Regions from separate parts of the Streptococcus nasisuis genome, predicted to be linked through region 4. Evidence: predicted binding sites of a transcription regulator. Region 4 holds the regulator's gene; each other region holds the start of a gene.

Region 1 (7,891 bases), 460 kb from region 4:
CATCAGGTCACAAGCTTGTTCATCTTTTTGATGGTTTTCCTGCTGGCAGGTCTATTGATTTACCGTCAGGACAGTCAAACGGGTGAAGAGAACAAATAAGAAGATAAAAAAGCGAGTGGTTGACCTTTACCAAAGAGGTCTCCTACTCGCTTTTTCTATCGTAAACATTATTTCTGGTTGGCGATGGCGCTCTTATCTGGGTCGTTGTGGGCAATCCGACTGGCCGCTGCCGCAGCAATGGCACAGACAATGTCGTCTAGGAAGGTATGGCAATGCTGGCCATCCTTACTATTAAGTTCAGAGATGATGCCGGGCTTGGACTTGTCCAGAAAGCCATAGTTGGTAAAACCGATAGTCCCGTAGAGATTGACGATGGAGAGACCGAGGATTTCATCAATTCCGTAGAGTCCTTCGTCATTCATGAGGACGGATTGAAGGGGTTGGGATACCAAGCCCTGTTCAGCCAATTTGTCTATTTCAATCCCCGTCACGATAGCATTTTGTACCTCGCGTTTTTCTAGGACGGCCTGAACATTTTCCAAACACTCCGCAAATTCCAAGTCAGGAATGTATTTGTTTTGTAGGTGCATGACCAATTCGGCAATGCGCTCGAGCGGTACGCCACGTTCGTCTAGTAGGGTTAGTGCTTGTGTTTTCATATTAGGGTCTCCATTTCTTTCCAAGATTGATTGTACCGTTTGTGGCGGTGATGGTCAATTTATTTTTGCTGTCTTTATTGCCAACGGTAAGGCTCTGCTTGTCGTCAGTCCCCGTCACCTTTTGGTCTTTGTAAACGTCCTCTGGGAAAATGCCGATTTCTTTGAGTTGTTCTTGAACATGGTAGTCATTTTCTAGCAAGTTTTCGATTTCTTCATCCGTCATACCGCTGTCCATAAATTGGAAGAGTTTCTTCTTCTCAATCACGACTTCCGCAGTCAGCAGGGCCTCCTTCTGACTCTTTTCAGAGAGGTTGATATTTGCTATCGAATAGGAATTTTCAGTATTACTTGTGAACATGTTGTCCCCGATGACAGTGATATTGGATGTTTCCATGCTATCGTAGTTTTCCCAGCGCGTGTTTTCCAGCTGGCTGTCTGAAATGTGGATACTACTGGTGTAGCTGTTAACTGTCAGGTTTTTCAGGATAGATTTTTCAACATAAATCTGACTGTAGCCACCGTTGATGCTTCCCTTGTCAATGGTTGAATTGATGATGCTTGGACTGCCATAGAGTGCGATTTCTTGGATATGAACACCGTCAATCAGTAAGCCATCAACACTTGTATCCAGTTTTTTCAAGGTTTTTCCTTTTGGAATTTCAATGGTCAACTCAAGATAGTCAGGATTATGGGCGGCGACGCCTTCGGCTGCATATTGCATGATGCCGTCAATTTTGAATTTTGGAACAATGCTATCAATAGTCAGTTGCCCCTCTGTTTCATTCACATGCAAGGGCATCAAGCTACTATTTTTAAAATCATGGTAGCGCACATGGTAGAGGTCGTCGGGCGATTGGATGATGCGGATAGGGCGATTGTAACCGGCGTTGATGGTTAACTGGTCCAATTGCTTGTAGGTTTCCTCTTTATATTCTGGTCTGACCACATTGTTGAGTTGGTCAATACCACCTGAGAAAAAGCCAATTCCTGCCAGTATCAAACCCAGTATCAGACTGACAAAGCCTGTGATAGCTGTGATAATCAATTTCTTTTTCATGCTCGTTTACCTCGTTTCAAAATCCATTGGAAGAAGGTCTTTACCAATCTCCAAGCCCAGTAGGTAAAAATCAGGGTCACTAGGCAGACAATCAAGGCGCCACCTAACATAGCCAATCCACTACCTGAACCCAGTAGAAAGACGTTAAAGCCCTCTGGCATTAAACTAAAGCCTTCCCAGATGAGGAAACCTCCGCTGACGAAGAGACCGACGCTGAGGATAAAGCCGCCTAAGATGAAGCCCAATACCAGAAGAATGAGAAAAATCAAGGCTCCGACTAAGAAAAGTAGGGCTGGAATAGCAATCGGTAGTGAGAAGATGGCGAGCAGGGCTAGCCAAATGGTTTTTTTGGCTTCCTTGACTTCTTGGAAGTTGCGTCCCAGATAGAAGGCGCCGACGATGCCGGTTAGGGACAATCCCAGTAGACCGAGGAGTGGCTCCACAAATAGGAAGAAAATGGATAGTAGTAGGGCCAAGACAAGCCCGACAATCATGTAGAGCGGTCTGCGGTTGATGGGCTGGTTGGAGTCTGCTTGGTCGTCCTCGCCTTGTATATGGCGGTCCAAAATGTTGTTAATCAAGTCGCTGGCAGCCTCTTTTGGTGAACCTAATTCTTCCATGATGGCGTCCTCATTGTCTGGACCCGCCTCGTCGAAGTATTCATTGAAAAAGGTAATGGCCTCTTGGTACTCCTTGCGTGGTAGTTTTTTCAAGTGTTTTTCCAGTTGGGCCATGTATTCAGTTCTTGTCATGGCGGATACTCCCTTCTATGATGCCGTTAATAGTATTGGTATAAATATCCCAGTCCTCTTTGAGTTGGACCAATTCTTCGTGTCCCAGCTGGGTCAAGCTATAGTATTTTCGCATACGACCTTGGTATTCTCGCGAGTAGGTGGTCAGGAATTCTTTTTGCTCCAATTTTTTGAGAATGGGATAGAGGGCGGATTCCTTGATATTGGTCAGCAATTTGATAGTTTGACCAATTTCGTAGCCGTAGGAATCGTCCGATTCCAGTATGGCCATGATGAGAAATTCCGTTAGCACTGCAGGAACGGGAAAATGCATGGGCTGGTCACTCCTTTCTGATGGATAAGGGTAGGTCTGAATTTGTAATATAATGTATTTTTCTATATATCAAAATTTATTATATATTAAATATACACCTAATACCCAAAACTTGTCAAGCGATTATGTAAAAATTTTTTTTAGAATGTAGGGAAATGATGCTTTGGAATAAATAAAACTGGGCAGCACTGTTGAGAAAAGTAATATTATTTGCGAGCGGAGCGACCTTAAACCGAGACTTTCTGCTGTGCTCAAACAGTCCGGGGGGACTGTTTGGGGTTGGAAATCAAGAAAGTGAAACTTTCTCCACCACTCGGAGTATTTGGAGAACCTGCTCTGCAGTTCCCTATTTCCAACCCTTGATAGTCACTCCCCTGACTATCAAGGGCGTCCGACATCGCTTCAGGAAAGTCTAATAAAACTAAAAAAATAAAAAAACTTTGTCAAAATCCTTGCATTATTTTTAAAAAGTAGTAGAATATATTTATCGATAGTTAGTGATAATTAGGAGGTGCTTTTTATGACTACTGATAAAATTACCGCAGCAGCGGCGATGTTGAATGTATTGAAAACTTGGGGTGTTGACACCATCTACGGTATCCCATCCGGTACGCTTGGTGGACTCATGGATGCTCTTGCGGAAGATGATGACATTCGTTTCTTGCAAGTTCGTCATGAGGAAACAGGTTCCTTGGCGGCCGTTATGCAGAAGAAATTTGGCGGTCCCTTGGCTGTCGCAATCGGTTCAGGTGGACCGGGTGCTACTCACTTGATCAACGGGATTTATGACGCGGCTATGGACCGAATTCCCATGATTGCTATTTTGGGTTCACGTCCCGAATACGAGCTCAACTTGGATGCCTTCCAAGAACTTAATCAAAACCCAATGTATGACAATGTGGCTGTTTACAACAAACGCGTTGCCTACGCGGAACAATTGCCAAAAATCATCGACGAAGCAGCTCGGGCGGCCATTTCCAGAAAAGGACCTGCCGTGGTGGAAATTCCAAATGACTACGGCTATGCGGAAATCACAGCGGATGCCTATTATGGTTCAGGTACCTACCAACGCGACTATCTTTTGCCAGCCCTCAATCAAGAGGACATTGATGCAGCAGTTGCCTTGCTCAATAAGGCAGAGCGAACAGTCATTTATGCGGGGATTGGTACCAATCAATCCGGCGATTTAGTCACAAAATTGGCTCATAAAATCAAGGCTCCCATCATTGTAACGGGTAAAAACTTTGACGCATTCCACTGGGATGAACCAGCCTTGACAGGTTCTGCAGGGCGCGTGGCTTGGAAACCAGCTAATGAAGTCTTGGCTGAGGCTGACACCGTTCTCTTCTTGGGTTCTAACTACCCATTTGCTGAAATTTTCCCAGCTTTCAAGGCGAAGAAGACCTTTATCCAAGTGGATATCGACCCTTACAAACTGGGCAAACGCCATGAATTGGACGTAGCGATTTTAGGAGATGCTGGTCAGGCTGTTCAAGCTATTTTAGACAAGGTCAACGAAGTAGAAGAAACCGCTTGGTGGCGTGCTAATTTGAAAAACAACCAAAACTGGCATGATTACATGAAGAAAATTGAGACCAAAGAAGAAGGTCCATTGCAACTTTACCAAGTCTACAATGCCATCAATAAATATGCCGATGAGGATGCCATTTTCTCTATTGATGTCGGTAATTCTACTCAAACTTCTATTCGCCACCTCCACATGACACCGAAAAATATGTGGCGGACTTCTCCACTCTTTGCGACAATGGGAATCGCGCTTCCGGGTGGTATTGCAGCTAAAAAAGACAATCCTGACCGTCAAGTATGGAACATTATGGGTGACGGTGCCTTCAACATGTCCTATCCAGATGTCGTGACCAATGTTCAGTACAACCTTCCGGTCATCAATATTGTCTTTGCTAATACAGAGTACGGATATATTAAGAATAAATACGAGGACACCAACAAACACCTCTTCGGTACAGACTTTATTGATGTTGATTATGCCAAAATTGGTGAAGCCCAAGGTGCCGTTGGTTACACTGTTCGTCGGATTGAAGAAATGGACGAAGTCATGCGCAAGGCGGTTGAGGACAATAAAAACGGTAAAACGGTCGTCATTGATGCCAAAATTACCAAAGAACGTCCAATACCAGTAGAGGCTATGAAGTTGGACCCAGCTCTCGCTTCTGAAGAAGAAATCGCAGCCTTCAAAGAACGCTACGAAGCAGAAGAACTGGTGCCATTCCGCATCTTCTTGGAAGAAGAAGGCTTGGAAAGTCACACTGTTAAAAAATAAAGAAGAACAAGACGGCTTTTAGCACGATTAAGAAAGATTTTAGATGAAGAGCTTGGCTTAGTTGCCTGGCTCTTTTTGTTGCTCAATTAGATGTCCAGCCAGAAATAATTTGTCCTTCTTTACTATTCCAAAAATTTTTTAAAAAAACTTGTGAAAAAATTAACAAAAGTGCTTTACAAAATTAAAAAGTTATTGTATCATAAACATGTGAAAAAATTAACAAACATCTGTTTTGTAAATGGAGGACTAAAATGGCTGATAAAAAAGTAGTATCACCTGAAGAAAAAATGGCAGCAGCTCAAAAACATGTTGACGAACTTGTTCAAAAAGGTTTGGTGGCCTTGGATGAGTTTCGCAAATTGAACCAAGAACAAGTTGACTACATTGTTGCGAAAGCCTCTGTAGCAGCGCTTGACGCTCATGGCATCTTGGCAGCACACGCTGTAGAAGAAACAGGTCGCGGTGTCTTTGAAGACAAAGCTACAAAAAACTTATTTGCGTGTGAACACGTTGTAAATAACATGCGCGGTGTAAAAACAGTTGGTGTTATCGAAGATGATCCTATTACTGGTTTGACAAAAATTGCGGAACCTGTCGGTGTTATCTGTGGTGTTACTCCAACAACTAACCCAACTTCAACAGCTATTTTCAAATCACTTATCGCACTTAAAACTCGTAACCCAATCGTATTTGGTTTCCACCCATCTGCACAAGAATCTTCTGCACATGCAGCACGTATCGTTTATGAAGCTGCTGTAAAAGCAGGTGCCCCTGAAAACTGTATCCAATGGATTACTGAGCCATCTATTGCTGCAACAAATGCACTCATGAACCACGATGGTATCTCAACTATCTTGGCAACAGGTGGTAACGCAATGGTACGTGCAGCGTATTCATGTGGTAAACCAGCTCTTGGTGTTGGTGCAGGTAACGTTCCAGCATATATCGAAAAATCTGCAGATATTCGTCAAGCAGCTCACGATATCGTTATGTCTAAATCATTTGACAACGGTATGGTATGTGCGTCTGAGCAAGCAGTCATCATCGACAAAGAAATTTATGATGAATTCGTTGAAGAATTTAAATCATACAAAACTTACTTTGTTAACAAAAAAGAAAAGGCACTTCTTGAAGAGTACTGCTTCGGTGTAAAAGCAAATAGCAAAAACTGTGCAGAAGGTAAATTGAATGCTGATATCGTTGGTAAACCAGCTGCATGGATTGCGGAACAAGCAGGTTTCAAAGTTCCAGAAGGAACAAATATCTTGGCTGCTGAATGTGCTGAAGTTGGACCAAATGAGCCTCTTACACGTGAAAAACTTTCTCCAGTAATTGCTGTATTGAAAGCTGAAGACGTAGAAGATGGTCTTAAAAAAGCTCGTCAAATGGTAGAGTTCAACGGTCTTGGACACTCTGCTGCAATTCATACTAAAGATGAGGAACTTGCAAAACGTTTCGGTACTGAAATGAAAGCAATGCGTATTATCTGGAACTCACCTTCTACTTTCGGTGGTATAGGTGACGTTTATAATGCATTTATTCCATCATTAACACTCGGATGTGGTTCATATGGACGTAACTCAGTTGGTGATAACGTATCTGCTATCAACCTTCTTAACATCAAGAAAGTAGGGAAACGTAGAAATAATATGCAATGGTTTAAAGTTCCTTCAAAAATTTACTTCGAACGTAACTCTATTCAATACCTTCAAACAGCAGAAGGCCTTGAACGTGTTATGATCGTAACAGACAAATCAATCGAACGTCTTGGTTTTGTTCAACGTGTCATCGATCAATTGAATGCTCGTTCAAATCAAGTGACTATTCAAGTCTTCTCAGATGTTGAACCAGATCCAGATATTACAACAGTTGAACGCGGTGCTGAAGTAATGCGTGCATTCCAACCGGATACAATTATTGCGCTCGGTGGTGGTTCACCAATGGATGCTGCTAAAGTAATGTGGCTCTTCTATGAACAACCAGAAATCGACTTCCGTGACCTTGTTCAAAAATTCATGGATATCCGTAAACGTGCCTTCAAATTCCCATCATTGGGTCAAAAAGCTAAATACATCGGTATCCCAACTACATCTGGTACAGGTTCAGAAGTAACACCGTTTGCCGTTATTTCTGATAAGAAAAATAACCGCAAATACCCACTTGCTGACTACTCATTGACACCAACAATTGCAATCGTAGACCCAGCATTGGTTGAGTCAGTTCCAGCCTTCATCGCAGCTGATACTGGTATGGACGTATTAACTCATGCGACAGAAGCATACACTTCTAACTTTGCTAACGACTACACTGATGGTATTGCCCTTCAAACAATTAAGTTGGTATTCCAATACCTTGAAAAATCTGTCTTGACTGGTGATCCAGAAGCACGTGAAAAAATCCACAACGCTTCTACAATGGCTGGTATGGCTTTTGCAAATGCCTTCTTGGGTATGAGCCACTCTATGGCCCATAAGATTGGTGGTCGCTTCCACACAGTTCATGGACGTACAAACGCAATCTTGTTGCCATACGTTATCCGTTACAATGGTACTCGTCCGTCTAAGACAACTACATGGCCTAAGTACAACTACTGGAAAGCGGATGAAAAATTCCAAGACATCGCTCGTATGTTAGGTTTGCCACATTCTACTCCAGAAGAAGCTGTTGCAGCTTATGCTAAAGCAGTTTACGAATTGGGTGAAAAAGTTGGTATCAAGATGAACTTCAAAGATCAAGGTATTGACGAACAAGAATGGAAGAAATACACTCATGAATTGGCTCTTCTTGCATATGAAGATCAATGTTCACCTG
Region 2 (7,891 bases), 1.3 Mb from region 4:
CGGTCACAATCACACCTCGACGCAGGCCCAGACTTTTCATGACCTGAGCCAATTCCAAGTGCAAATCGCTTCGGAAAACGCCCATCAATTGGGTATCCAGAGATAACGGATTGGCCAACGGACCTACAATATTCATAATGGTCGGGATACCCAAAGCCTTACGAGCCGGACCGATATAGCGCATGGCTGGGTGCATGGACTGGGCAAAGACGAAGGCCAATCCGACTTCTGACAAGGCACGAGCCAAATTTTCTGGACTAGCTGCAATGTTGATGCCTAATTCTTCCAGAACGTCTGCTGAACCAGACTTGGAGGATACGGAACGGTTACCTCCCTTGGCCAGACGGACACCGCCCGCCGCTAGGATAAATCCTGCTGTTGTTGACACGTTAAAGCTATAAGACTGGTCCCCGCCTGTACCACAATTGCACATGGCATCGGTAAAGGTCTCTGGCAGCTGAATGGCGTGGGCCTTGAGCGATTTGACCACACCTGCAATCTCCTCGACCGTTTCCCCCTTGGTCTTAAATCCCAGCAAGAGCGCTGCAATCTGACTTTCCGACAATTCCCCCTCTAGTATTTGAGCAAAGACCCCTTCCACTTCTGACTGCTGTAAATCCTGTCTGGCTGCTATTTTTTCGTAAATTGCTTTCATCTGATTACCTCTTTCACAAACGCTTCAATCATCTTGATCCCATCTGGCGTACCGATACTTTCTGGATGATATTGCAGACCATAAATGGGTAAAGTCACATGCTGGATGGCCATAATTTCCCCATCGTCTAGCGTGCGCGCCGTTACCTGAAAATCCTTTGGCATCTCCGTCACGACAATGGAATGGTAGCGCATGATGGTCACTTCCTTTTCCAAACCTGCAAACAAGGGCGACGATGCCTCCAAGTTCATCTGGCTCTGCTTGCCATGCATGACCTGTCGCGCCAGACCAAGCTGACCGCCAAAAACCTCTGCAATAGCCTGATGACCTAGACAAATCCCCAAAATCGGTCTCTTCCCAGCAAAGGCTGCAATCATCTCTTCCATTTTACCCGCGTCTGCTGGCCAACCCGGTCCCGGAGAAAAGACCAGACCATCTGCCTTTTCGGCCTCTACAAAGAGTTGCTGGTCATCATTTCGCAAGACCTTAATCTCTGTAAAAGCTCCCACATATTGGGCCAAATTATAGGTAAAGGAATCGTAGTTATCAATAATGAGAATCATGGCAAATCTCCTATTCTAGTCATGGCCTTGGCCTTGTTGACCGTCTCTTGGTATTCATTTCCCGGAATGCTGTCGTAGACAATTCCTGCGCCGGCTTGAACATAGGCCATCTGATTTTTGATAATCATAGTCCGAATGGCAATGGCAAAATCCATATCACCAGAGGCAGATAGATAACCGATGGCACCTGCATAAACACCGCGCTTTTCCTTTTCCAGTTGGTAAATCCGTTGCATGGCACGAATTTTCGGTGCGCCTGATACCGTACCTGCTGGCAAGGTCGATTTGAGAGCGTCCAGTGGACTGAGTTCTGGTAATAGCTGCCCTTTGACAATACTGGTTAAGTGCATGACATAGCGAAAGAGCTCCACCTCCATGTACTTGGTCACTCGAACACTGCCGATTTGAGCAATCCGCCCCAAATCATTTCGCCCCAAATCAACCAACATCCGGTGCTCCGCCACCTCTTTCTGATCAGCTAACAAATCCGCCGCCAATGCCTTATCTGCTTCTTCATCCAGACCACGCGGACGTGTCCCCGCAATGGGATTGGTCGTCACCAGACCATCCTTGACAGAAACCAAACTTTCTGGACTAGCTCCGATAATCTGATAGTCCCCAAAATCATAAAAGTAGAGGTAATTTGAAGGATTGGTCACCCGCAAATTCCGGTAATAATCCAGTGGCTTGCCAGAAATTGGTGCCGAGAACCGCTGACTAAGAACACATTGGAACATATCCCCCTGACGAATGAGCTCCTTGGCTTTTGTCACCATCTCCTCAAATTCTTCTTTTTCCAGATGATTGCGGAAAGACAAGGAATGAAGGTCATGCGGTGCAAATTCAGCCGGATGCGCCTGCTTAAGCGACTGCAAGACTTGCTTCAAAGCGCTAGCCATTTCCTGTTCATTTCGACCGCTGTAGATATTGTCCTCATGTATGGAAATGGTCTCTTTTTTATGGTCAAAGACCAAATAGGACTCATAGATGAAAAAGTGCATATCTGGCGTGCCAATCGGATCAACCGGAATGTCGCCAATGTTTTCATAGAGGCTAATCATGTCATAACCAAGGAAACCAATGGCGCCACCGCTAAAGGGACCGGCATCCACTACTGGATGTTTACCCGTCAATTCCTGTAGATAATCCAGTGGGTCGGCATCAATAACTTCGCCATTCCGCGTCAAGATGCCATTTTCAAATTTAATCTCATAAACCGGGTTATAAGCCACAATGGAAAAACGAGCATTTTCCTTGTCTCTGGGAATAGACTCCAAAATCATCTTGTGCTGTCCCTCTAGGCGCATATAGGCTAAAATCGGGGTTAAAATATCTGCCGATAAACTTGTTTTCATATAGAACTCCTCTCGCAAACACAAAAAACCTCGCACAGAAAAAATCTGTGCGAGGGCGTCTAATCATAGCTAGCGCGGTGCCACCTCCATTGACAAGAGTAGCCAAAAAGCCCTTGTCATCTCAAGCTCCTCCAACAAGGAGCCGCACGGTAAGGGGTGCCAACCGGAAGGATATTGTTTACCTTCTCTTATTTTCCATCAGCCCATTTCAACTTCGTCTGCTACTGGCTCGCAACAACCGCCAGTTTTCTGGAAACAAACCTGAAGTCTACTTCTTCTGATTGCTTTTATTTTACACTATTATTTCTATATGTCAATCTTTTTTTCAGAATTTTTTTAAAATATTCGGATATTCGGATTTTCAACTCTACACAAAAAAGGACTGGACAAGGTCCAATCCTGTGTGATGATTATTTACGTTTTGGTGGGTTGTGGATTGCCACGCCAAGAACATCAAGGAAGGCTTCGTACATAACTTCTGAGAAGGTTGGGTGACCGTGAATAGATGCTGCCACGTCGTCAACTGTCAACTCAGATTCCATGATAGTCGCTGCTTCATTGATCATTTCTGCAGCAACTGGACCGATGATATGGACACCAAGCACTTCATGGTATTTCTTATCAGCAATAACTTTTACGAAACCATGGGCTTCGTTAGATGCAATGGCACGACCGTTACCAGTAAAGCTGTTGCGACCGATAAGGATGTTATCTTTACCGTATTTCTCGATAGCTTGGTCTTCTGTCAAACCAACCATCGCGATTTCTGGGTGTGTGTAGACCGCAGCTGGTGTGAAGTCCAAATGAGCTTTGTGGTGGTTACCAAGGATAGCATTTTCAGCTGCCACTTCACCCATACGGTAAGCAGCGTGTGCAAGCATCTTCGTACCGTTGACATCACCTGGAGCATAGATGCCTGGGATAGATGTTTCTTGGTACTCGTTAACCTTGATACGGCCACGATCCAACTCAAGGTTGAGGTTCTCAAGACCTGCCAACTGTGGTACACGACCGATAGAAAGAAGGGCTTTTTCAGAAACGATTTCTGAACCGTCGTTAAGCTTGATAGTCAATTGGTTGTTAGCTTCAACAATCTCAGATACACCAACAGATGTCAAGAATTTCATGCCTTTCTTAGAAAGAACTTTTTGCAATTCAACAGACACTTCGCGGTCCATACCTGGGATGATACGGTCTGCCATTTCAACAACCGTTACTTCAGTACCGTATGATGCGTAAACCAAACCAAGTTCCACACCGACTACGCCACCACCCATAACAGTGAGTGACTTAGGAATTTCACGAAGGTCAAGGATATCATCCGATGTCAATACCAATTTAGAATCAATACCTGGGATATTGATGCGAGAAACTTTTGAACCAGTAGCCAAGACAACAGAGCGACCTTTGATGACTTTCTCGCCGATAACAACTGTCTTATCTGGGTTTACTTGACCAAGACCGTTGAAGATTTCAACCTTGTTGGCTTTCAAGAGACCCGCTACACCACCAGTCAAAGTCTTCACAACCTTGTTCTTGAAATCAACTGTCTTATCCATATCAACGGTATAGTTGGTTGATGCCAAGTTGATACCACGCTCAGCAGCGATTTTCAAGCCGTCAAGGATTTCAGCATTTTTGAGGTAAGTCTTAGTTGGTATACAACCCTTGTTCAAGCAAGTACCACCAAATTCAGACTTCTCAACGATAGCGATTTTACCGCCCAATTGAGCACCACGGATAGCCGCGTAGTAACCAGCAGGACCACCACCGACTACGACCATGTCGTACTCATCAGCAGCCAATTCTGCCTTAGGAGCTTGTGGAGCAGCTGCAGCAGGTGCTGCAGGAACTTCCAAACCAGCTGCTTTCAAATCAGCAGTTGCTTGAGCAACTTCAGCCGCTGCTGAAGCAGCACCGCTACCTGCCTCAACTGTTTCACCTTCTGCACCAAGGTAAGCGATAACTTCTGTTACAGGAACAGTCGCACCGTTACCATGAACGATTTTCAAAAGAACACCTGAATCTTCAGCTTCTAGCTCCATGCTAGTCTTGTCAGACATCATTTCCAAAATCACATCGCCTTCATTGACGAAATCACCTTCAGCTTTTTTCCACTCGATGATTTCACCTTCTTGCATGTCCACACCGAGTTTCGGCATAATAATTTCAATTGCCATAATTATGATACAAAGAACGTCCAAATGCGACTGAATTTTGGTAGTCCAACGCAGGATGCTCACATCCAAGGCGGACTATCTAAATTCCGAGCATTTAGTTCGTGTTCAAATGTCACGAACCCGTTCTACATCCTTTCTTTGTTTTCTAATTCTCTAGTTTAAACCAATGGAGATCTTATCAGATCAACAATTCAAGTGGGTTTTCCAACAAGTTCTTGAGGTCAACCATGAATTTCGCGCCGTTCATACCATCAACAATACGGTGGTCAATGGTCAAGCAGAGTGCCATGATTGGACGGATTTTGATTTCACCGTCGATGACAACCGGTGTTTGAACCGTTGACGCCACACCAAGGATAGCAGAGTTTGGTTGGTTGATGATTGGGTTAAAGGTCTTAGTTCCAAACATACCCAAGTTTGTGATAGAGAATGTCGAACCAGACATTTCAGCACCCTTCAACTTACCAGATTGCGCTTTCTTGATGACATCTTTGGATGCAACCACAAATTCAGACAAGCTCATCTTATCTGCGCCGTGAACAACTGGTACAACCAGACCTTCATCCAAACCAACAGCGATACCAAGGTTAACGAACTTGTGCAATTCGATTTCTTGCGCATCGTTGATGAGAGACGCATTCATGTAACGGTGTTCTTCTTTCATAAGCGTACGAACAACTGCAAGACCGATCAAGTCCGTGAAGGTTACTTTAAGACCTGTCTTGTTCATGATTGGTTCAAGAACCTGCTTACGAAGTGCCATGAGGTTGGTCATGTCAATGTCGTAGTTCAACGTGAAGGTTGGTGCAGTCAAGTAAGAGTTAACCATACCTTTCGAAATAGCCTTACGCATTGGACTCATCTTGATGATTTCAACGCCTTCTGGCAATTCTTTGACTGATTTTTCTTCTGCTTTAGGACTAGCTGCTGCTTCAACCGCTGGAGCTGGTGCAACAAGGGCAAGAACGTCTTCTTTCTTGATCTTACCGTTGACACCTGTTCCTGTCACAGTTGTCAAATCAACACCCAGGTCAGCTGCAATACGAGCTGCAAGTGGAGTAGCCTTAGGAGCCGCACCCTTGAAGTCTTCAACGTCAGACTTGTGGACACGACCATTGGCACCCGTACCAGGTACTAAACCAAGGTCGATACCCAAATCACGCGCTAATTTACGAGCTGCTGGAGTTGCACGAACCTTACCACCACCTTGCGGTTTCGCAGCCACTGCTGGAGTTACAATAACCGGTGTACGGCTAGCAGGAACTTCTTCGATAGCTGCTGCTGGCTCAACCGCTGGAGCAGAGCTACCAGCCGCTTCCACTGTTTCACCTTCTGCACCGAGATAGGCAATGACTTCCGTTACCGGAACTGTCGCACCATTTCCATGCACAATTTTCAAGAGAACGCCTGACTCTTCAGCTTCCAATTCCATGCTGGTTTTATCAGACATCATTTCCAAGATGACGTCGCCTTCATTGACGAAATCGCCTTCCTGTTTTTTCCACTCGATGATTTCACCTTCTTGCATGTCCACACCGAGCTTAGGCATAATAATTTCAATTGCCATATTTAAGATACCAGGGCCCAACAGAGAGTGACTGGAAATGAGAAATTCCTAAAAATTCCTGATTTCCCAACTCTCCGGCCGGGTTCAATTCCTTTCTTTCAGTTTCTTACGTTTCATTCTTGTTTATAACAAGATTTTCTCTTAACCCTTGTTAACTTGTTTGTAGATTGCCGCTTTGATTTTCTCTACGTTTGGCAATACTGCATTCTCAAGAACGTTTGCGTAAGGAACTGGTACGTCGTCTGAAGCGATACGGATGATTGGTGCATCAAGGTAATCGAATGCTTCGCTTTCAGTGATGATTGATGCGATTTCACCGATGAAACCACCTGTCTTGTAGGCATCGTTGACCAAGATAACCTTACCAGTTTTCTTAACAGATTCAATAATCAATTCTTTATCCAATGGGATAAGGGTACGTGGGTCAACCACTTCAACGCTGATGCCTTCTGCAGCCACTTCATCAGCAGCTTGGATTGCACGCTCAAGCATACGTCCGTAGGAGATGATAGTCACATCTGTACCTTCGCGCTTGATGTCCCCTTTACCAAGTGGAATATAGAAATCTGGGTCCAAGTTAACTTCTTCTTTTTTACCGTAGAGAGCTTTTGGCTCCAAGAAGATAACTGGGTTGTTGTCAAGGATTGATGATTTCAAAAGACCTTTGGCATCGTTGGCTGTACCAGGTGCAACCACCTTGATACCTGGGATGTGAGTCAACCAAGCTTCAAGAGATTGTGAGTGCTGAGCGGCAGAACCGATACCAGAACCAGATGCCACACGGAAGGTTACAGGTGTTTTCAAACCACCACCAAACATGTAGTTGGTTTTAGCAGCTTGGTTAACAATCGCATCAAGGGCAATGGTTACGAAGTCCATGAAAGTCAAGTCAACGATTGGGCGGAGACCTGTTTGAGCCGCACCAACCGCAGAACCTGCAATCGCAGCCTCAGAGATAGGCGTGTCGCGAACGCGTTTTGGACCAAATTCGTCCAACATACCAACAGATGTACCGAAGTCACCGCCGTAGATACCGACGTCTTCACCCATCAAGAATACTTTTTCATCCTTACGCATTTCTTCGCTTTGAGCCAAGTTAATCGCTTCACGCAAGGCCATTACTTTTGTTTCAGTCATAATTTAAGATACCAAGACCGTACAGAAAGCAACATCTTTTAGGAGTTCACCGATGGATGTCTGGCATCCGAGAAGAACTATCTAAATTTCGAGCTTTCCGGTCAGGTTCAATTCCTTTCTTCTAATTGTTCAGAACTGTAAAATGATTGTATTATTATATCGCTAGAAAGATTATGTGGTAGGTAGCAGACCACCCTAGTAGCTGCCCTAGTTTGACTTACTTTTTAGAGCTTAGTCAAACTTCTTACATTAATCAATAGTGCTCGAGCTAAGGACTGTGCAAAAAAGATAAATCAGCAGAAAACCCCAATTTCCTTGGCTGATTTCCTATTTTTGCTGTGTCCTTTTAACGCCCTTATTACTTAATCCACAAATACGTCTTCGTAGGCGATTGAGATATCTGGATCTGGGCTTTCTTGTGCGAATTTCACAGC
Region 3 (7,891 bases), 1.2 Mb from region 4:
CAAAGCGTTTTTAGCTTCTTCTTCAATGTTTGGACGAATAATATAAAGAATTTCGTATTTAGCCATTGATATGTTCCTCCTTTTGGTCTAATGCCCCCAGGTCCTAGCCTGTGGGAAGTGAGGGATACTCACAAGAAACTATTATATCATATTTGGACTAAATAGCAAGCAAAACATCCACAAAATACACAAGAAAAGAACAGTCAGACTGCTCTTCTCATGGATTATTCTACACTAAATAGATATGGATAGACTGGTTGGTTTCCTTGATGGATTTCAACCTCGACATCTTCAAATTTCTCTTCCAATTGGTCAGCAAGGGCTTGTGCTGTATCCTCGTCACCATCCTCACCAATATAAATAGTCACGATTTCACTATCTTCATCCAACATTTTCTCAAATGTTGCAACAAGGGTTTCCATCATATCAGGATTTGATACAACAATCTTGCCATCAACCATCCCAAGGTTGTCATTTTCATGAATTTCAAGACCGTCAATTGTTGTATCGCGGACTGCAGTTGTTACACTACCACTTTTCACCTCTGTAAGAGATGCCGTCATAGCCTCAAAGTTGCTGTCCAAATCACGACTTGGGTCAAAGGCAAGCAAGCTAGTAAAGCCTTGTGGTAGGGTCTTGGTTTCCACAACCTTAACCGCCACTTCTGCCACCTCAGCAGCCGTTTGAGCCGCCATCAAAATATTCTTGTTGTTTGGAAGCAAGATGACATTACGGGCATTAACCAATTCAATGGCATTAACAAAATCTTCTGTTGAAGGGTTCATGGTCTGACCACCTGAAATCACATAGTCAACCCCTTGTGATTTGAAGATTTCTGTCAATCCTTCACCAGCTGCAACGGCAATAATACCGTATTCTTTTTGCTCAGCTGGTTTTTGGTAGGCTTCTTCTTTTTCAACCTGCGCTTCGTGTTGTTCACGCATGTTGTCCACTTTTACCTTGACCAAGCTACCATATTGAAGACCTGCCTGCATGACTAAGCCAGGATCTTCAGTATGGACATGGACTTTGACGATTTCATCGTCATTCACTACAAGGAGAGAATCCCCTAGGTCGTTGAGGTAGTTACGGAATTCTTCATAATCAAAGTCTTTCACATAAGTAGGACCTTGACGAAGAGCCACCATGATTTCCGTACAGTAACCGAAGGTAATGTCTTCTGTCGCTACATGGCCAGCTACAGACTTGTGATGCTCTGCATTGATCATTTCTGTCATGACTGCTGGAGTTGCTTCAAAATCCTCAGAAGCAATGTACTCACCAGTCAAAGCTGACAAGAAACCTTCGTAGATGTAAACCAGACCCTGACCACCCGAATCGACAACCCCAACCTCTTTCAAGACTGGCAACATTTCAGGGGTTTTCTTGAGGGCACGATTGGCTCCTTCAAGGGTTGCACGCATGACTTCAATGGCATCATCTGTTTCTTCTGCTTTTTTAAGGGCAGCCGTCGCTGCACCACGAGAAACGGTCAAAATGGTCCCCTCAACCGGCTTCATAACGGCCTTATAAGCCACTTCTACACCATGTTGGAAGGCCTGTGCCAAGTCTTTACCGTCCAATTCATCCTTGCCCTTGACAGACTGACCGAAACCACGGAACAATTGTGACGTAATCACACCAGAGTTCCCGCGAGCACCCATAAGCAAACCTTTTGACAAGATTTGAGCGACTTCACCAACTGTGTTTGCTGGCTTGTCTGCCACTTCTTTGGCACCATTGGTGATGGTCATGCCCATGTTGGTTCCAGTATCGCCATCTGGTACTGGAAATACGTTTAATGAGTTGACATATTCAGCTTGTTTATTCAATCGAGTAGATGCTGCTTGCACCATTTCTTGAAATAAACTAGTAGTAATTTTAGACACAATTATTCTCCTACGACTTTAATATTTTGGATGAAAACATTAACGGTATCCACAGAGATACCCAGTTGATTTTCCAAGTTGAACTTGACACGTTCTTGGATATTGCGAGATACTTCACTGATTTTTACACCGTAGCTCATAACAGTGTGGACATCAACTGCAATACGACCATCTTCCAAGGTCTTGATGACAACGCCCTTGGCATAGTTTTCCTTTCTCAAAAGAGCCTGGAAATTGTCTTTGATGGCGGATTTGCTAGCCATGCCGACCACACCAAAAATCTCGGTCGTAGCTCCACCGACAACTGTGGCAATCACGTCGTCAGTCAATTCAATTTGGCCGTCTTTTGTATTGATTTTAACAGTCATATTACTTTACCTCAAATAGTTTTATCACTCCATTTTACCATACTTTAGCCATTCTGTAAAAAACAAGCTTGTGACAGCAGACGGAAGACTAGGTTTCTTTGGCAAAAAAAAAATAACCCAAAAGGGTCATTTCTTAAACGCGTTCTACTTTACCTGATTTAAGGGCACGAGCTGAAGCCCAAACTTTTTTAGGTTTACCGTCGATCAGAACAGTAACTTTTTGAAGGTTTGGTTTAACTGCGCGTTTAGTTTGGTTCATTGCGTGTGAACGGTTGTTACCTGATACAGTCTTACGACCAGTGAAATAACATACTTTAGCCATTGTATCTTCCTCCTCATTTGATCAAATATATCGGATGTGCTAGCACCACATACCATACTAGTCTATCAAAAAACAGCTGACTTGGCAAGGATTATTTTTATTTTTTTCTTTCGACAGTTCTCCAAGAATATTGAAGCCTGTCTATCAGACAGAATGGACATTTGACCAAGCTTGTTTCAAATCTTGTAAGGACAAGCCATTGAAAAAAGGATTTCCTTGTTCGCAATCGGAGATTGCTTCACAGAATAGGACTGTTTGAAACAGTATAGTCAATTGAAACAAGAGCAGGACAAAAGTGCCTCAAGAAAAGTATCACAATTTGGCAATACTTTTCTGAGGTGTTTTTTCATTTGAGCCCATGTTTTCTCAATGGGATTATACTCAGGTGAGTAAGGAGGAAGTGGTAAAAGTCTATGACCCTGCTCCTTGCATAACTCTTTTAGCTTACTCATCCGATGAAACCTTGCATTGTCCATAATGATAACAGATGGTCTATCTAAAGTGGGTAGTAAGAATGTTTTAAACCAAGCTTCGAAAAAGTCACTCGTCATGGTTTCTCTGTAGGTCATTGGGGCTATAATCTCACCGTTTATAAGACCTGCGACTAAAGATAGCCGCTGGAATCTTCTTCCAGAGACCTGACCTGTGATCAACTGACCTTTCAAAGATCGACCATATTCTCGATGAAAATATGTCTCAAACCCTGTCTCGTCAATATAAACAGGTGTCAAGTGACTTAAGTTATTAAATTCTTTAAGGAACTGATTTACTTTCTCAGGGTCTTGTTCATAGTAGGTACAGCTCTTTTTTTCGAGTATATCCCATAGCTTTGAGAGCGTAATGAATAGCTGTTGGATGACAGCCAAATTCAGAAGCTATTTCAGTCAAAAAAGCATCTGGATGAGCTTCAAGATAGTTCTTTAATTTTTCTCTATCAACTTTTCTTGGTTTGGTTCCCTTAACTTGGTGATGAAGCTCGCCAGTAGTCTCCATTAATTTTAGCCATTGATAGATGGTGTTGCGTGAAATATCGAAAACAACAGATGCTTCAGTAATACTGCCGGTTTTCTGACAGTATGCGAGAACTTTTTTACGAAAATCTAATGAATATGCCATAAGTACATTATACCACAAATGTACTGTTTTTGTTTCATTGTGCTATAGATTAGATAAAACTCAAAAAACCAACCTTGCGGTTGGTTTAGATAGCATTACTTATATAACATTAAGCTTTATTCGCTGAACCAAATACGTCAATACGTTCTTCAACAGAATCTTGGATAGCTTTCACGCCGTCTGCCAAGAATTTACGTGGGTCAAAGAGTTTTTTCTTATCGTATTCTGCTTCGTTTGCTTCATAAGCTGCTGCAAATTTACGAGTTGCGTTTGCAAATGCGATTTGGCACTCAGTGTTTACGTTAACTTTAGCAACACCCAATTTGATTGCTTCTTGGATTTGTGCATCTGGAATACCTGAACCACCGTGCAATACGATTGGGAAACCTGGTACAGCTTCAGTCAATTTACGCAAGTGATCTAGGTCAAGACCTTCCCAGTTTTCTGGGTATGGACCATGGATATTACCGATACCAGCTGCCAAGAAGTCAATACCAGTTGCAACCATTGCTACTGCATCTTCGATTGGAGCCAATTCACCAGTACCAACGATACCGTCTTCTTCACCACCGATAGTACCAACTTCAGCTTCAACTGAGATACCTTTAGCGTGTGCCAATTCTACAACTTCTTTTGCTTTTGCAAGGTTTTCTTCTACTGGAAGGTGTGAACCGTCAAACATGATAGAAGTGTAACCAACTTCGATACACTCAAGTGCATCTTCGTAGTGACCGTGGTCAAGGTGAATAGCAACTGGAACTGTGATGTTCATTGACTCGATCAAGTTTGCGATCAAGTTGCGAGCTACTTTGTAACCACCCATGTACTTAGCTGCACCCATAGAAGTTTGGATAAGAACTGGAGCTTGTTTTGCTTCTGCTGCACGCAAGATAGCTTGAGTCCACTCAAGGTTGTTTGTGTTAAATCCACCAACTGCATAACCGTTGTCACGCGCTGCTTGGACAAATTTTTCTGCTGAAACTAATGGCATTTCGATAGCCTCCTAATATTTTTTGAGGTTAGACCTCATACCTCTCTATTCTACCACTTTTATTTTGAAAATGCTAGCTGAAACCGTATAGTTTTGAGAAAATTTTCACATATCCTTTCATGAAACTTTCAAAGAACATTTTTCGCTTTAATACATAGCTGCCAAAACAGGGATAAAGAGCGGAGCGACAAAAACAATGACTAGACCGATGACGACTACAGCAATCGCAGCCATGGCTCCCTGCAATTCACCTAATTCCAGCGCATAGGCTACACCGATAGTATGCCCAGAAGTTCCCAAGCCGAGACCAACCCCAACCTCACTCTTATTAAGCTTGAAGCAATTGACCAACTTGCCACCCAAGGCATAGATAATCACGGCATTCAAGATACAAGCCATCGCAGTCAGTCCCGGATTGCCGCCAAGAGCGTGAGTGACTGGCAGGGCAATGGCTGTGGTAGCCGCCTGGGACAGCATAGAAGCCGCACTCAATTGGCTCAGACCAACCATCCTTGAAATAGCAATAATCACGAACAAGGAAACAACCATTCCAGCAACCAAACCGCTGATAATTTCTTTCCAGTACTTTTTAACTTCCTTATTTTTCTTATAAAGTGGGACAGCAAAGGCGATGGTGGCAGGATTGAGGAACCAATAAATCAAATCCCAACCGGGGTTGTTGAGTCAAATCCAGTACGTCCTTTGTCTGCACCGCCCGCAATTGGCGCTCGTGGGAGAGATAGGTTTTCAAAATCTCTAAGAAGATGGTCGAACCAAGGCTGTTGAGCAAAATCATAGGCAGAAAAATCCACTCAACCATCTGCCAGCTCGTAAAGATACCGACAAACAGCATTTGGATACATTCGACAAGAATACTGATGGCGATTACTTGCGTGCGGGATGGATAGAGCCCTTCGGTTTTCCATTTGTCACCAATATAGCCACTGATGTAACCCACCAAGGGAGAACTGATAATATAAAAGGCTCCTGAAAAATTTCCTTGAAAGAATCGATGAATCCCCCGACAAGTCCAACCATAGCCCCGACAATGGGTCCACCGACCAAACTGGCTGTTGTAATCACAAGCGTTCGCGTATTAGCCAAGGAATCCGACTGGGAAATACTGGTCAAAATCGGGCGCTCCACCAAGTCGCCGTCATTTGAAATCTCGATACCCGTGATATTTGAAATGATAACGAAGATACCGAGAATCACTACCAAAAGCACTTTTTCACGCTTGGACCTGGCAACAATCAACTGCCTGAAATAGCTATTATTGACCAAAAGAAAGGCTAAAATCATGATGATGCCAAGCCGTTGGAACAAGAGTATCATTAACATAAGAGACCTCCTCAGCTAGATTCATTTATCAGACATGTAACAACTTTCAAAAATCAGAAGTAAAAAAAGGCTCTATAATTTCTGTAGTGGGTAAAACCACCGTGGAGATTATGGAGCTTTTTAAGTATATACAAAAAGTCCCATATGACCTATAATGAAAAGCAACCAAACTCACATTAGAAAGGCTCATATGGAACAACTAAATTTTATCACAAATTTTCTCAGAATTAAAGACAAAAATATCCTTATCACTGATGAATATGATATGGGAACTCACTTAGAACTACATGGTCACTTGGATTACACAGCCCCTAAATGTCCTTCTTGTAAGGGACAAATGGCTAAATACGATTTCCAAAAAGCCTCCAAAATCCCCTACCTAGAAACTGCTGGTTATCCACTCCTCATCCGCCTTAAAAAGCGTCGGTTCAAGTGTAAAGATTGCGGAAAAATGGCTGTCGCTGAAACTCCTCTTGTCAAGAAGAACCACCAAATCTCTGTCGCTGTTAACCAGAAAATCGCCCAGTTACTCATCGAAAATCAAGCAATGACACATATTGCACACAGGCTATCTATCTCAACATCATCAGTTAGTCGAAAGCTTAATGAGTTCAAGTTTGAAACAGATTGGAATATCTTACCTGAGGTGATGAGCTGGGATGAATATGGCTTTAAGAAGGGGAAGATGAGCTTTATCGCACAAGATTTCAACTCCCTAAACGTCATTACTATCCTTGACGGAAGAACTCAAGCAACCATCCGAAACCACTTTCTACGCTATCCTAGAAAGGTTAGAAACCGCGTTAAAGTCATCACTATGGACATGTATAGCCCATACTACCAATTGGCTAAACAGCTTTTTCCGCATGCCAAAATCGTCCTTGATCGCTTTCATATCGTACAACACCTTAGCCGTGCTATGAACCGTGTCCGTATTCAAATTATGAATCAATTCGACAGAAAATCGCACGAATACCGTGCTTTGAAACGCTACTGGAAATTGATACAACAAGATAGCCGTAAAATCAATGATAAACGATTTTATCGCCCTATGTTTCGCATGCATTTGACTAATAAGGAAATCCTAGAAAAACTACTGTCTTTTTCAGAGGAACTACGACAACACTATCAACTCTATCAATTTCTCTTGTTCCATTTCCAAGAGAAAAACTCAGATCATTTCTTCAGTCTCATCGAACAGGAAATAGCCACTGTTAATCCTATTTTCCAGACGGTATTTAAGACATTTCTAAAGGATAAAGACAAGGTTTTGAATGCCCTAGAATTGCCTTATTCCAACGCCAAACTGGAAGCTACCAATAATCTCATCAAAGTCATTAAGAGAAATGCCTTTGGTTTCAGGAACTTTGAAAACTTTAAAAAACGAATTTTGATTGCTTTGAACATAAAGAAAGAGAGAACGAAGTTCGTCCTCTCTAGGTGTTAGCTTTTCATCTACCCACTACAGTTGACAAAGAGCCTAAAAAAAAGTCGAGTGAACACCACTCGACTACCATGCGGAGAGTGGGACTTGAACCCACACGACCTAAAGCGGTCACAGGATCCTTAGTCCTGCGCGTCTGCCAATTCCGCCATCCCCGCTTAACACAAGAAATAGTATATCACGAGGACGGAACCTTGTCAACACTTTTTTGAAAAATATTTATTTCAAGGTGTAGCCGTTACAATCGAAAGTTCTATAATGAAGTTAGCCACCCCAACCTAGTCAAACATCAGACTTTCAAGAAATGCACCCAAACGAACATATTTTAGTCCTCAAGCGCTGCCTTGACAAAGGCTGTATAGAGGCCCTCTGGACGATTTGGACGCGACTGCAATTCTGGATGGTATTGACAAGCCACGA
Region 4 (7,891 bases):
GCTCTGGCCCATCAAGACAAGGGCAAACACCTTATCACTACTGCCATTGAACACCATGCAGTCCTCCATACCATGCAGTATCTGGAGGAACGTTTTGGCTTTGAAGTGACCTATATCCAGCCAATCGACCAAATCATCACAGCCCAGCAGATCAAAGATGCACTTAGACCAGACACCATTCTGGTCAGCACCATGTTTGCCAATAATGAAACTGGCCAACTGCTCCCTATCCAAGAAATTGGACAGTTACTAGCAGACCACCAGGCAGTTTTCCATGTTGATGCAGTGCAGGTCATGGGAAAATTGCCTGTCCAACCTGAAGAACTGGGAATTGATTTCCTATCTGCTGCTGCCCATAAATTTCATGGCCCAAAAGGTATTGGTTTCCTCTATTCAAGATTGCCTAAATTTGATGCACTCATACATGGCGGTAAGCAAGAAAATCAACATCGTGCAGGAACAGAAAACCTCCCTGCCATTGCGGCGATGGCCACAGCCCTCAAAGAGCAAACTGCTAAAAGGGACCAAGATCTTCAATACATCACTTCCCTAAAAGAACACCTCATCCACCACCTGGCCGACACTGACTACTACATCAATCAAACTGGCGACCACCTTCCTCATATCATCAATCTGGGCTTTCCTGGTCAACTCAATGAACAGGTTCTCATGCGCCTAGATCTAGCCGGAATCGCAGTTTCAAGTGGTTCTGCCTGCACAGCAGGTGTTGTACAAAACAGTCATGTCCTTGAGGCTATGTATGGAAAAGATTCTCCACGACTGAAAGAATCCATCCGCATCAGTTTCTCAGAAAGCAATACGACTGCTGATATTGATGCACTCATCACTGAATTACACAAGATAATAGGAGGATAAAATGGCATTTGAAAAAACTGTACGCTTAAAAGATTGTAACTTTACCTATCATATCAGCTCTGGTATCAAAAAATACACCCTACGTGACAATACCTTTGAGCAAACCAAGGCTGGCCACTATCAGCTGGAACGCCTACTAGAAGAAGTTCCCAATTCTGGGCAAGGTTTCCTCTTGAAAATTATCATCAACCAAGATTTGACTGGTTTTAAAATCAACATCACAGACAAGTCTGGTCTTCGTTTGATTAACATTTTCAAACCAGGCAGCAATCCAGTTATTCAGGAAAAATTCTACTTCCTCATGGATAGCCTGGTCGACCGAGATATATTTACAAAAGAGGCCTAAGATGATTGAAATCTACTACACTGATGCCTACAAACTAGAACGGGTTCAACAATTTAATAATCTGGATGAGGCTAAATTGGCCTTTGCAGGCTGTGTCACCCTACCAGATTATTACCCTGTTACCCGCATTCTCAAGGACGGACAAGCTCTTGACTTCCAAGGCACCGTCGGAGACCTCTATCGCTATTTTCAAACCCTATAGAAAGACCAAGTTGTTTGGTCTTTTTTTCAAATCAATCTGTTGATTTTTTCACAAACATAGACTAAAATAGAAGAAAGAAGTGAATTAACAAACAAGCTGATAGTGATGTTATCGGTTTTGCAATCCCTTGCAAATTTTTGATACGATTTACAAAAGATTGTGAAATCTATCTGACCAGTAACCGGTGTCCTACAGCTAGAAGGAGAAAAGAGTGAAGAACATAAAAAACGCTGACATCCCTCGGGCCACGGCTAAGCGACTTTCCTTATATTACCGCATTTTCAAGCGATTCCACGCTAGCAATATTGAGAAGGCCAGCTCAAAAGATATTGCAGAAGCTATCGGAATTGATTCTGCAACTGTCCGCCGTGATTTTTCTTATTTTGGTGAACTAGGTCGCCGTGGTTTTGGCTATGACGTCCAAAAATTGATGGAATTTTTTGCTGAAATTTTAAATGACAATTCCATCACCAACGTTATGCTCATAGGGGTTGGTAACATGGGACGTGCCCTACTCCACTATAAGTTCCACGAGCGAAACAAAATGAAGATTGTTATGGCTTTTGAGGCAGATGATAATCCAGCTGTGGGCACAGTTGATGAATCTATTCCAATCTATGCCATTTCTGAATTGAAGGAACGGATTGCCGAGGCTGATTCACAAACTGCCATCTTGACCGTCCCAAGTGTTAAAGCCCAGGAAGTAGCTGATGTGCTAGTTGAGTCCGGTGTCAAAGGAATCCTCAGCTTCTCACCAGTTAACCTCTCTGTACCAAAAGATGTGGTTGTCCAATATGTGGATTTGACCAGCGAACTGCAAACACTCCTATATTTTATGAGAAAAGGCGAATAAGAGAGCAAAACAGAGTTAGTTTCGACTAGCCCTGTTTTTTGATACTAAAATAATTCACTCTCTTCCCTGAAAGAATAATAGTCCTTCTGCCCGACAATCAGATGATCCAAGAGAACCAGACCCAAAGTCTCACAAGAATCCTTCAAATTTTCAGTAAAGAGCAAATCGTTTTTACTCGGCTGTACAGAGCCTGACGGATGATTGTGAACGATGATAATCGAGGTCGCCATACACTTGACTGCATAATGCAAAATCTCCCTGGGCTCTGCAATACTGCGATTGACACTGCCGATAAAGACTGTTTTTTGGTGGATGACCTGATTCTGAGTGTTGAGATAGAGGGCGACCAAATGCTCCTGCTTCTGCTGTCCAATCTCCTGAATCATTTTACGCCCCAGTTTTTCACTACCCAAAATACGATCGTTGAGCAAAATCTCAGACTGATTGATGCGCTTACCAAGCTCAATCATGGCCTTTATCTCAATCGCCTTGACCCGACCAATCCCAGTCAAGCTCTGCAATTCCTCAATAGACAAATCCTTTAGAGCCGCCAGATTTTCCAGCTGATTGTGTAGATTGTTGGACAAGATAGAAACCGGCTCCTTTTTTGTACCCGTACGGATGAAAATAGCCAGGAGTTCCTGGTTACTCAGGCGTTCCGGCCCCAATTCTAACAAGCGTTCACGGGGCATCAGTGCTTCTTCCTTAAAATCAATTTGATACATAAAATCCTCCTCACCTATCTGTTCGTAAAAAAATTGAAAAAAGGATAGAAATTCTACCCTTTTGACAAATCAATTTAGGCTCTTTGTCAACTGTAGTGGGTAGATGAAAAGCTAACACCTAGAGAGGACGAACTTCGTTCTCTCTTTCTTTATGTTCAAAGCAATCAAAATGCGTTTTTTAAAGTTCTCAAAGTTCCTGAAACCAAAGGCATTTCTTTTAATGACTTTGATGAGATTATTGGTAGCTTCCAGTTTGGCGTTGGAATAAGGCAATTCTAGGGCATTCAAAACCTTGTCTTTATCCTTTAGAAATGTCTTAAATACCGTCTGGAAAATAGGATTAACAGTGGTTATTTCTTGTTCAATTAGGTCAAAGAAATGGTCTGAGTTCTTCTCTTGGAAATGGAATAAGAGAAGCTGATAGAGTTCATAGTGCTGTCGTAGTTCCTCAGAGAAAGACAAGAGTTTTTCCAGGATTTCCTTGTTAGTCAAATGCATTCGAAACATAGGGCGATAAAATCGTTTATCATTGATTTTACGGCTATCTTGTTGTATCAATTTCCAGTAGCGTTTCAAAGCACGGTATTCCTGCGATTTTCTGTCGAATTGATTCATGATTTGAATACGGACACGGTTCATAGCACGGCTAAGGTGTTGAACAATATGAAAGCGGTCGAGTACAATTTTTGCATTCGGAAAAAGCTGTTTAGCAAGTTGATAATAGGGACTAAACATATCCATGGTAATCACTTTGACTCGATTTCTAACCTTTCTAGGATAGCGTAGAAAGTGGTTTCGGATGGTTGCTTGAGTTCTTCCGTCGAGAATGGTGATGACATTTAGGGAGTCGAAATCTTGAGCGATGAAGCTCATTTTCCCCTTCTTGAAGGCATACTCGTCCCAACTCATCACCTCAGGTAGGGTATTCCAATCCGTTTCAAACTTGAACTCATTGAGCTTTCTCATAACTGATGATGTTGAGATAGCTAGCCTGTGTGCAATATGTGTCATTGCTTGATTTTCGATGAGTAACTGGGCGATCTTCTGACTAACAGCGACAGATATTTGATGGTTTTTCTTAACAAGAGGAGTTTCAGCGACAGCCATTTTCCCACATTCTTTACACTTGAAACGACGCTTTTTAAGGCGGATAAGGAGTGGGTAACCAGCAGTTTCTAGGTAAGGGATTTTTGATGCTTTCTGGTAGTCGTACTTAGCCATTTGTCCCTTGCATTCTGGACATTTAGGAGCCATGTAATCCAAGTAACCGTGGAGTTCTAAGTGAGTTCCCATATCATATTCATCAGTGATAGTAATATTTTTGTCTTTAATTCTGAGAAAATTAGTGATAAGATTTAGTTGTTCCATATGAGTCTTTCTAAAATGATAGTTTGAGCACTTTTCATTATAGGTCATATGGGACTTTTTGTATATACTCAAAAAGGCTCCATAATTTCCATGGTGGTTTTACCCACTACAGAAATTATAGAGCCTCAATTTATAGTTGAACCTGATTATATGTTTGTTCAAAGTATTTGAGTGTTTCGCCATCAGCCTGGTCATAAGGAATCACTTCTTCTAAGTCGCCCTTAACAATGGTCCGCATGGTGGCAGCCAAGTCTTCACAGGTAACCAGCGTAATCTCATTTTGCCCTTCAACATCATCGATGACATAGACACTATCAGGCGTCACTGACTGAACACTTTTCACGTTATAAACGTAGATGTTTTCCTTGTCAGTCAAATAAATCTTCATCCCCTCTTTGGCATTTTCAAGAGGAGAAAAGAGAGTTTCACTGGCTCCAGCCATACCAAAAATATGGTGGCTGGCTAGCGAATAGTTGCCTTTACCCATTTCTTGCGTTTCTTTCATGGTGCCCGCTCCATACATGAGGGCAACGTTTGAAAGACCTTTGAAAATTGGCAAGTTAATCTTCAAATCTGGGATAGCAATCCCTCCAATAACTGGCAGCTGCTGCGCTTCCCACTGGGCCTTCATAACAGCTTCCGTAGAGATAGATTCTACTTGAGCAAAATCAAATGTAGTCTCCACCTCTTTATTACTAGCAATTTCTTCCTTGGATACTTTGGTTACCTGATACTTATTACTGTTCCAGGCAATCATCATATTGCGGATAGATGTGTTGAAAATCAAGGCTAGCGAGATGAGCATTAGGAGACCTATTGCAAGATTTCTCAACCATGACCCCAGTCTTGCTTTTCTTTTCTTATCCTTTGTCATTACTTATCCTCTTCTTCCGTATTTTCTTCGTCTTCTGCAGCATCAACCAGTGCAAAGGTCATGATTTTCGCTTCCTGATCCAGTCTCATTACCTTGACACCCATAGTCGAACGACCTGTTTGCGAAATATTGGCAACGCTGGTCCGAATAATGACACCTGTATCTGTAATCACCATGATGTCCTCAGTGCCTGACACCGTAATCAATCCAGCCAATGGACCATTCTTTTCTGCCACTTTCATGGTGATAATTCCCTTACCACCGCGACCTTTTGTCGGATACTCACTCGCAGGCGTCCGTTTGCCAAAGCCCTTCTCGGATAGCACCAGAACTTCCTGGTCATCGAAAATCATGGTCGCTCCGACCACCTGGTCACCGTCTCGCAGGGTAATCCCTTTGACACCCGTTGCAATACGGCTCATACCGCGGACAGCTGTCTCCGTAAAGCGTACAGTATAGCCAAACTTGGTTCCCATAATGACGTCTGCCTGACCATCTGTCAAGAAAACATTGATAAGTTCATCATCTTCTTTCAAATTCAGAGCCTTGAGACCATTTTGGCGGATATTGCCAAATTCGGACACGCTGGTACGTTTGACAATCCCCTGACGGGTCGCAAAGAAGAGATAATGGCCATCTTCCTGCTCCTTGGTCACATTGATAATGGTCTGGATGGACTCATTTTCCTCCAGTTTGAGGAGATTGACCACTGGCAAGCCCTTAGCGGTCCGACCGTATTCAGGAATTTCGTAACCTTTCAGACGGTAAACACGGCCTTTGTTGGTAAAGAAGAGCAGACGGTCATGGGTGCTGGTTGACACCAGTTCACGGACAAAGTCGTCGTCCTTGACACCTGTCCCCTGAACACCGCGTCCACCACGTTTCTGAGCGTGGAATTCATCCTGGGCCAAACGCTTGATATAGCCCTGGTTTGACAAGGTAATCAAGACATCTGCCTCTTCAATCAAGTCCTCGTCTTCTAGTGACAAGACCTCACCGACCATCAATTCTGTCCGACGTTCATCCGCATACTTGCGCTTCACTTCGTCCAGCTCTTCCTTGATGATGAGAATCACACGCTCTGGCTTGGCCAAAATATCCGCCAAATCAGCTATCAAAGCTATCAATTCATCATATTCAGACTGAATCTTATCACGTTCCAATCCTGTCAGACGACGGAGACGCATATCCAGAATAGCCTGGCTCTGACGCTCTGAAAGATTGAATTTGGCCATCAATTCTGCTTGGGCAATAGCATCCGTTTCCGAATTGCGGATGATACGAATAACCTCGTCTATATGATCCAGCGCAATCAGCAAGCCTTCTAAAATATGGGCACGTGCCTCAGCCTTCTCCTTGTCAAACTGGGTCCGACGGGTTACTACTTCTTTTTGATGCTCGATATAGGATTCCAAAATCTGACGAACAGAAAGGATTTTCGGAACACCATTTTGAATAGCCAACATGTTGAAACTAAAGTTAGTTTGGAGCTGGGTCTGCTTGAAGAGATTGTTCAAAATCACATTGGCAGAGGCATCACGACGCACCTCAATGACGAAGCGAACACCCTCACGGTTGGACTCATCACGGACCGCGGTAATACCGTCAATCCGTTTTTCCTGCACCAAGCGAACGATATGTTCTTGAACCTTGGATTTGTTGACCATGTAAGGAAATTCCGTTACGACAATCCGCTCACGGCCATTGCCATATTCTTCAATCTCCGTGCGCGAGCGCAGGGTAATCGATCCCTTACCAGTCTCGTAAGCACGGTGAATACCTGATTTACCCATAACCAGGGCTCCCGTTGGAAAGTCAGGCCCCGGTAAAACCTCCATAATTTCACGAGTGGTGACTTCTGGATTGTCCATAACCAGCTTGACCGCATCAATGGTTTCACCCAGATTATGCGGCGGAATATTGGTCGCCATACCAACGGCGATACCTGTCGTCCCGTTGACCAAAAGGTTGGGGAATCGTGCTGGCAATACCTCTGGCTCACGCTCGCTGGAATCATAGTTGTCCGCGAAATTAACGGTATTTTTGTTAATATCACGCAGCATTTCTAGCGCAATCTTGCTCATCCGAGCTTCAGTGTAACGCTGGGCAGCGGCACCGTCCCCGTCCATGGAACCAAAGTTCCCGTGACCATCAACTAACATGTGGCGATAAGACCACCACTGGGCCATACGGACCATGGCCTCATAGATGGCAGAATCCCCATGCGGATGGTATTTACCCATAACATCACCCGTGATACGGGCAGATTTCTTATGGGGCTTGTCAGGAGTGATTCCCAATTCATTCATTCCATACAAAATACGGCGATGAACCGGCTTAAGACCGTCACGCACATCTGGCAGTGCACGAGAAACAATGACACTCATCGCATAGTCAATGAATGAGCTTTTCATTTCGTTGGTCAGATTCACCGTCACTAAGTTTTTATCTTGCATTCTATGCCTCATTTCAACTGCATTCTTACTACTATTATACCATATTCTGGGGCTCTTTTCTGACTTGGGAATTGCTATGTAAACATTTTCAAGTCCCTATTTCCAAGTGACAAACCACAGGAAAAGTGCTAGAATGGAATGTGGTCAGGGGACAACATGCCCCCTAAATAAAACTAAGGAGATGTTTAGAA

What was found. Region 4 encodes Rex, which represses fermentation and respiration genes when NADH is low (regulators of the CRP and FNR family bind a similar motif). Its sites were predicted from a motif close to TTGTGAANTANTTCACAA; they were not measured.
Region 1: adhE (bifunctional acetaldehyde-CoA/alcohol dehydrogenase) is a predicted target of Rex. The motif match lies at 5,229-5,246, and genes of this name have one in related genera.
Region 2: lpdA (dihydrolipoyl dehydrogenase) is a predicted target of Rex. The motif match lies at 4,892-4,909, and genes of this name have one in related genera.
Region 3: AB1F57_RS11905 (class II fructose-bisphosphate aldolase) is a predicted target of Rex. The motif match lies at 4,780-4,797, and genes of this name have one in related genera.

The regions. Positions count from the first base shown of each region.
Region 1 is NZ_CP162268.1:462,809-470,699, forward strand. It holds gene AB1F57_RS02445 (YhgE/Pip domain-containing protein) at 1-99, shown strand, start outside; gene AB1F57_RS02450 (phosphatidylglycerophosphatase A) at 168-659, opposite strand; gene AB1F57_RS02455 (hypothetical protein) at 661-1,716, opposite strand; gene AB1F57_RS02460 (DUF1700 domain-containing protein) at 1,713-2,468, opposite strand; gene AB1F57_RS02465 (PadR family transcriptional regulator) at 2,455-2,781, opposite strand; gene spxB (pyruvate oxidase) at 3,302-5,080, shown strand; gene adhE (bifunctional acetaldehyde-CoA/alcohol dehydrogenase) at 5,332-7,891, shown strand, end outside.
Region 2 is NZ_CP162268.1:2,191,602-2,199,492, forward strand. It holds gene trpD (anthranilate phosphoribosyltransferase) at 1-655, opposite strand, end outside; gene AB1F57_RS11090 (aminodeoxychorismate/anthranilate synthase component II) at 652-1,218, opposite strand; gene trpE (anthranilate synthase component I) at 1,215-2,573, opposite strand; gene lpdA (dihydrolipoyl dehydrogenase) at 2,984-4,753, opposite strand; gene AB1F57_RS11105 (dihydrolipoamide acetyltransferase) at 4,932-6,320, opposite strand; gene AB1F57_RS11110 (alpha-ketoacid dehydrogenase subunit beta) at 6,462-7,457, opposite strand; gene AB1F57_RS11115 (thiamine pyrophosphate-dependent dehydrogenase E1 component subunit alpha) at 7,820-7,891, opposite strand, start outside.
Region 3 is NZ_CP162268.1:2,345,323-2,353,213, forward strand. It holds gene rpsF (30S ribosomal protein S6) at 1-66, opposite strand, end outside; gene AB1F57_RS11885 (DAK2 domain-containing protein) at 225-1,889, opposite strand; gene AB1F57_RS11890 (Asp23/Gls24 family envelope stress response protein) at 1,892-2,257, opposite strand; gene rpmB (50S ribosomal protein L28) at 2,391-2,579, opposite strand; one part of gene AB1F57_RS11900 (IS630 family transposase) at 2,849-3,389, opposite strand; one part of gene AB1F57_RS11900 (IS630 family transposase) at 3,388-3,695, opposite strand; gene AB1F57_RS11905 (class II fructose-bisphosphate aldolase) at 3,805-4,686, opposite strand; partial or broken gene AB1F57_RS11910 (LrgB family protein) at 4,834-5,361, opposite strand; partial or broken gene AB1F57_RS11915 (LytS/YhcK type 5TM receptor domain-containing protein) at 5,363-6,027, opposite strand; gene AB1F57_RS11920 (ISL3 family transposase) at 6,218-7,474, shown strand; tRNA gene AB1F57_RS11925 (tRNA-Leu) at 7,544-7,629, opposite strand; gene AB1F57_RS11930 (CTP synthase) at 7,797-7,891, opposite strand, start outside.
Region 4 is NZ_CP162268.1:920,779-928,669, reverse strand. It holds gene AB1F57_RS04720 (cysteine desulfurase family protein) at 1-876, shown strand, start outside; gene AB1F57_RS04715 (DUF1831 domain-containing protein) at 878-1,222, shown strand; gene AB1F57_RS04710 (DUF4649 family protein) at 1,224-1,424, shown strand; gene AB1F57_RS04705 (redox-sensing transcriptional repressor Rex) at 1,636-2,277, shown strand; gene radC (DNA repair protein RadC) at 2,322-3,002, opposite strand; gene AB1F57_RS04695 (ISL3 family transposase) at 3,114-4,370, opposite strand; gene AB1F57_RS04690 (class A sortase) at 4,501-5,244, opposite strand; gene gyrA (DNA gyrase subunit A) at 5,244-7,700, opposite strand.